Regions from separate parts of the Bacillus lumedeiriae genome, predicted to be linked through region 2. Evidence: riboswitches for the same ligand, from Rfam matches in the RefSeq annotation. Region 2 holds a riboswitch; the other holds the start of a gene.
What was found. A riboswitch is a leader RNA that binds a small molecule or an ion and turns the genes downstream of it on or off. The one in region 2 is predicted to bind cyclic di-GMP.
Positions count from the first base shown of each region.

Region 1 (3,419 bases), on a different contig from region 2:
GAACCTTGTCCTTTCAATTGCTCAGAAAGTCCATGATTCACTTTTTCTAAAGTTTCTTGCTGTGTGTATGTAGGATGAATCAAAAATTGCTGATTTGCATTAAGCAGTGCACCGTAACTATGAGGAGATGTTTTCATGTTGGCCACGGCGTCGGAAAAAAGATCAAAACGAATATCCATCCCAACCACACCGATTTCTTCCCCATCTTTAAACAATGGAACAACATAGCTAATCATTTTAACATTGATATTTTCATTGTTGTAAGGGTCGAGCCACGTGCCCTCTTTCGCCTTCATTGGAACGTAGTACCAGCCAACGTGTTCGATATCAGACGGGTCATATTGGCTGAAATCCGTCGGAACTAATTGTTCAATTGTGCCGTCATTGTTCGTATCCGCGTGGAACAGACCTGAAGTCGGCGCAGTGTATGTAGGGTTAAAGCGAATGTAAAAAGCCATCGCCCCTTCTGTCTGTTTAGAAAACTGATCCGCAATCGGCCGCACTTTTTCTTGGAAGGATGCGACATAAGCTGGATCGGTTTTAAGTGCTTCCACATCATCCAGCATAGCAAGTGTTGTGACAGCTAAACCATCGACGGATGATTGGATTTTTTCAATCGTTACATTTAAGCTTTTCGAATGATTATCAACAGAAAGCTTGGCATGTTCAAACGCATATTTTTCTAAAAGCTCCTTGCTTTTCGTGACACTTACTGTGCCCATGATCGCTACGATCAGAAGCGAACAAGCCGTCATAGCAATCATCAGCTTATGTCCCATCTTTAGGCCTCTTTTTGATTGGCTTCTACCCATCATACCCCTCCATAAATAACCAAAATTGCGAAAATTTTTAACACGTCTATCATACTATGGACCTTGTTTTGTGTATATATGATAGTCCAAAAGTTTTTGTTTTTATTTCGTAAATTTCTTGGGAAGGAAAAATAAAGAGATTACTCTCTCTTAATTAAATTTGCGATGCTCCTTTCGACATTAAAGTAATTCCATCTACCTATTTTTCACTTTCAATCTATAAATTTTTTAAGAATTCACCGATATAGACAACGTACAATCAAAGAAATTTGATGTCACAAAGCTATAGGGGCTAAGGAGACCGGGGATTGATAGTTGTTTTCAACCAGCCCGATCGTGTTACTCTATGCCAGCCAGCTGCCATTGCCCGAAGAAAAAGAGGAGGAAAAGGGAATGTACAAAAAAATGACACCAGTGGCCGCCGCGGTTCTCGCAGCAGGAATGATGTTATCAGGTCCTGCCTACGCATCACCAAAGGACGATGCACACACGGCACACAGCACAAAAGTGAAAGAGCAGGAAAACAAAAAGGATCAAAACAAACACCAGGACAAACATCAAGACAAACAGCAGCACGGTCAGATGAAGCAGCTGCAATCGATTGACAAACAGTTAGATAAAATTGAAAAAGTATTAATCAAGTATCAAACAAAACTAACTGACATTGAAGATAACGACGATGATCAAGTAGAAGATGGGGCAGAAACGGAAGATAAACAGGACGCTGAAGAGCAGACAGAAGAAAAGCCAGCAGATGAAAGCACGACTGATGGTGAAAAAACAGAAGAGCAGCCTCAAACGGATGAACAACCTGTGAGTGAAACTGTCGAAAATAAAGCGAAAGCCAGCTCAGAAGAAATAATAACAAATGAAACTGTACAACCGACTGAAGAAATAGAAGACAATGAGCTGACAGACACAGGGGATCAAGAAGAAGCGGAAGCAGAAGATGATGATCAAGATGCAGACGATGACGAGGATGAAGTCGAAAATGAAGTAAAAGAGCACCCGGGCTACATGGGGAAGTTCAAGGCCCTTCATAACCGATTGAATGCTGTCACAAAGCAGCTGGATTCCTTGTCTTCCAGAGGAGCGGACAAAGCTGCTTTGAAGGAGCGCTATGATCGCATCGCTGCCCTTCATAAGGACATTGATGCTGTACTGGCAGCAATTACCCAAATTCAGGATAAAGTAAAAGAAGAAATTGACAAAGATGAGACCGTTGAAGAAAGAACACCTGTCAAAAATGCACCAGTTACGAAAGAATGGCGAATCAAATTTAGTAAAAAGCTAGATGCCGCCACACTGTCGGAGCTTGATATTGTCGTTCTAGATGAACAGCGTAACCTTGTAGAAACAACGTTCAGCTATTCAGATGCCACGAAAACAATCACCGTTTCACCGCTGCAGCCATACGAAGCAGGTAAAACGTATACACTTTACATCGGCAAAAAAATCTCAGATACAGCGGGCACAAACTTGAAAAATTCAGTGAAAATGAATTTTACAGTGAAATAAAATAAGGAAGAAGAGCGATCACGCAAGTAGGTGAATCGCTCTTCTTTTTCTGGAAATGGACAGGGGGAGACTAGAAAGGCAGATCATCCGGCCGCAAATGAAAGAAAAAAATGTGTGCAATCATTTTCGTCGTTCGTTTGATTAAAAAAAATCCACGATCCATCGAACAATCAGTCGGATTCCTAAAAACAATAATCGAATAGGCAGAAGCAGCAGTTCTGGAACCCAAAGAAGAAGGTCGAGAAAAAAATCACCGATAGAATAACGTTCATTATTTATCCGTCTTTTTTCTTTTCTTCTTAGCTTGACCATCTGGTATCCCCTCTTTCCGCTTTTATTGATGAAAAGGCACTGCAAAAATAGGTGTGCTTTCCAATGGACTCACTTACCTCGTAAGAAACATCTGTGTATAGTAGCGGTTATAGGCGCCGATGCCGATTTCAGTATACGATGGATTTAGAATGTTGCTTCGGTGCCCGGGGCTGTTCATCCATGATTCCATGACGTGTTCAGCATCCCATTGATTAGCGGCAATATTTTCTCCAGCCCATGTGTAGGTCAGGCCAAAGCTGTTCATCATTTGATATGGGCTTCCGAATATCGGTGATGTGTGGTTAAAGTACTCGTTGTCGTGCATATCTTTTGATTTTGTACGGGCGACAAAGCTGACATCAACAGCAAGTTTAAGCGGAGCAGCCCCATGTTTAGCCCGCTCTTGATTCACGATCTTCCAAATTTCATATTCGGTGCTGTTCACAGCGAAGTTTGGATCAATCGAATAAATAGGTTTGTATTCCGGTTCAGGGTCTTGATCAGGGCCAATGAAATTATCAATATTCAGCATAAAAATCGCCATTTGGCCGCGTGTTACAAGGCCGTCCGGATTATATTTATTGTTGCCTACTCCCGATGTTAAGCCGTTTGCTGCGAGTGCATTAATATAGGAAGCGTCTGGATGGGAATCCGGCACGTCCGAAAATGAGGAAGCTGGTTTTCCATGAAGAGATAGCGCCTTTACAACCGTGCGCGCCATTTCTGCGCGTGTCAGCTTCGTATCGGGATAAAATCGCTGTCCAGGCTCAAAGACGC
Region 1 covers NZ_JAUIYO010000021.1:24,217-27,635, reverse strand. Annotated here, with positions in the region: partial or broken gene QYG89_RS15860 (PDC sensor domain-containing protein) at 1-566, opposite strand, end outside; cyclic di-GMP riboswitch class I at 1,055-1,177, shown strand; gene QYG89_RS15855 (Ig-like domain-containing protein) at 1,206-2,330, shown strand; gene QYG89_RS15850 (hypothetical protein) at 2,472-2,642, opposite strand; gene QYG89_RS15845 (S-layer homology domain-containing protein) at 2,716-3,419, opposite strand, start outside.
Region 1: it holds a riboswitch for cyclic di-GMP, as region 2 does, so the genes downstream of both, QYG89_RS15855 (Ig-like domain-containing protein) here and QYG89_RS14960 (sensor domain-containing protein) in region 2, are expected to answer to the same signal.

Region 2 (3,419 bases):
TACGTTCCAACGACTTCTCTTCCATACTAGCCTCAAACACCGCATATCCATTTCGTCCCCGCTCCTTCACCGCGTAAAGGGCAGTATCGGCTTTATTTAATAGTTCATCCGCTCCTTTTCCGTGATCAGGAAACCGCGCAATTCCGATGCTGCAAGTAAGGGTATATATCTGACCAGCAAGCTCAATCGGTTCTTGAAAATGCGCCTGGATTCTATGAGCAATCCGCTCAATTTCTTCTGTACTTGCTGCATCCGTCAACAAAACCGTAAACTCGTCTCCGCCTAATCGGGCCACTACATCAGTGGAACGAAGAGCCCGCTGAATGCGCTGGGCTGCTTCTGTTAGAATAAAATCGCCGCTCTCATGTCCCCATGAATCATTCACGTGCTTAAACCGGTCTAAATCGATAAACATAACAGCTAGCCGAGAAGAAGAACGTTTTGCCTGATCGACTTCCTTTTGTAAACGATTCATAAATAACCGGCGATTCGGCAGATCAGTCAATGTATCGTGGTAAGCTAAATGGTAAATGAGCCGTTCGGATTTTTTCCGCTCCGTCACATCCCGCATGACGAGCACGAGTTTTTTCACTTTGCCTTCTTCATCCCAAACTGGATTGATTCTCGTTTCCATGTCTTTATATTTATTTTTACTCGTTCGGATACGAAATTCTACGCGGGCAGACGTTCTCCTCTTAGCGGACAACAGCTCGATTTCATTCCGCAAAGAGGATTGATCTTCTTCATGCACCCAATGAAACAATTGACTGGACTGTAATTCAGAAAGATGATGGCCCAGCCATGCTGCATGGGAAGGTGAAACGTATCGGAAACTTCCTTCCGGGTCAATGACCGAGATCAAATCAGATGAATTCTCTGTAATTAAACGGTACTTTTCCTCGCTCCTTCTTATTTCTTCTTCCATTCGTTTACGAGAACTAATATCATTGCGGATCGAAACATACTGATAGGGCTTCCCCTTTTTATTTAAAAAAGGAACAATCGTTGTATCTACCCAGTAAGTGGAACCATCTTTTGCTTTATTTCTAATTTCACCTCTCCAAATTTCCCCGGAGCCGATCGCCGTCCACATTTGTTTGAAAAATCCTTTCGGATGATGATTAGAGTTTAAAATCCGATGATCCTGCCCGATTAACTCTTCCCGTTCGTATTTGGAAATTTTGCAAAACTGATCATTTACGTGAAGAATCTTCCCTTGCCGATCCGTGATCGCAACAATAGAAGATTGATCTAGTGCATATGTGACATCTGTTAACTCTTTCAATACACTTTCAAATGATTCATTTCCCTTCATTAACCGATCTTGCGAATACGAATGCATAGGCAATTTAGACGTCTCAGATTCTTTACTTATCATGTTGCTCCTCCTACCCCTATGTTCAATAAAAAAACCGACCCTAAAAAGCAGAGTCGGTTGCACTAGTTGCTCCAAGCCATTCAAGTGCCCACATACGAATGACTGTTCATCGCTTCCATCATACAATTTTTTATATAGACATGTAATATGTAACTTACAAACCATTATATTCCTACACAATCCATCATAGTTCGATAGACCTAATAAGTCAATCTAAAAATGTGGCAGAGCTTCTAACTTTCCTTGTGTAATTCGGCAACAATGTGACCAATTTCTCGAAGCACTAATTTTTCCATTGCTAACGTGACGGCTCCAGTAGAACCTGGAAGCGAGAACAGCACCGTTTTGTCAGCTACCCCGGCCACTGCTCGGGACATCATCGCTGCGGAACCGATGTCTTCTGTGTAACTAAGATAGCGAAAAAGTTCGCCAAATCCAGTCAGTTCTTTATCAAACAAAGGAGTGACTGCTTCAATCGTCACGTCACGTCTGGCAATCCCCGTTCCGCCGTTGATAATGACAGCATCAATGTCCCGGTCTTGAATTCCTTGTAAAACGATTTGCTGAATCTTTTCTTTTTCATCGGGAACAACGTGATAACGTGCAACGGAATGGCCGGCCGCTGTTAAACATTCTTTAATTTTCCTTCCGCTTTTATCTGTTTCTTCTGTTCTCGTATCACTGACTGTCAACACCTGGCAGGCGACATGCCTCGCTGCCTGCTTTTTATGAGCATGCACTTGCCTCTCACTCATGGACACCATTCCCTTCCTTGTAACTAACCACCAATATAAGACATTTCAATTTTTGGCCGTTTTTTCGCTGTTTCTTCTGTCCGTTCATCAGAATAACGATCCGTCCGGCGCTGCCAGATGGATGCAATGTACTCTTTCACTTCTTCTACTAAAGCGGAAGAACGAAGCACTGGCTTTAAATCGTGGCCTTTCGTCGCAAACAAACACGTGTATAGCTTGCCGTCAGCAGACACTCTTGCCCGGGTACATGTTGAGCAAAATGACTCAGTCACGGATGAAATGACGCCGAACTCACCACTGCCATCCGCGTATATATATCGGTCCGCTACTTCACCATAATATGCTTTATCAACCGGCTTCACAGGAAATTGACGATCGATCCGTTCAACGATTTCTTGTTTGGACACAACAGAGGAAAGCTGCCAGCCATTTGTACTTCCGACATCCATAAATTCAATAAAGCGGAGCGGTATGCCTTCATTTTTAAAGTAGGCGGCCATCGGCAAAATCTGTTCGTCATTTACACCTTTTTTAACGACCATATTTATTTTAATGTCAAGGCCCGCCGACTTCGCCGCTTCGATTCCTTTTAGCACAGTTTTCACGCTGACAGAGCGTCCGTTCATCCTCTTAAAGATGTCGTCATCAAGTGCATCCATGCTAATATTCACTCGCTGCAAGCCGGCATCTTTCAGCTCTTTCGCATATTTCGGAAGCAGCACGCCATTTGTCGTTAGAGCAATGTCTTTGATCATTGTTTTCGTGTATAAATCATGAATCAATTCGGGCAGATCTTTCCGCAGCAGCGGCTCGCCGCCGGTCAATCGGACTTTCTCTACGCCGAGTTCTGTTACCGCCTGAACCACTCGAATGATCTCTGAAAAGGATAAATAGTGCTCTTTCGGTAAAAACGGATAATCTGGGCCAAAAATCTCAGCCGGCATACAATAAGAGCAGCGGAAATTACACTGATCCGTCAAGGAAATCCGAATGTCTCTCAGCGGTCTGTTGAATTGATCTTTTACTTGCTTCATTCAATTCCCCTTTCTGGATGCCGCATAATTTTGCAGATTTCCGTTAATATAGCGGATCACTTGACCCATCAGCAAATAATTGACTGTAGGCATCCTTCGTATTAATATTTTCAAACCAGTTGTCAGCTGATTGTAATTCAACTTCAGTTAGTTGTTTCACATTTATTTTCTGTAAGAAATCCAGCATTCGGTAATTACCATCACTGAGCTGTTTCGTTACAATTGAAAAAACCCTTTGATGATAAACACCAA
Region 2 covers NZ_JAUIYO010000017.1:42,543-45,961, reverse strand. Annotated here, with positions in the region: gene QYG89_RS14960 (sensor domain-containing protein) at 1-1,378, opposite strand, end outside; cyclic di-GMP riboswitch class II at 1,421-1,504, opposite strand; gene QYG89_RS14955 (MogA/MoaB family molybdenum cofactor biosynthesis protein) at 1,612-2,133, opposite strand; gene moaA (GTP 3',8-cyclase MoaA) at 2,157-3,167, opposite strand; gene QYG89_RS14945 (molybdenum cofactor guanylyltransferase) at 3,211-3,419, opposite strand, start outside.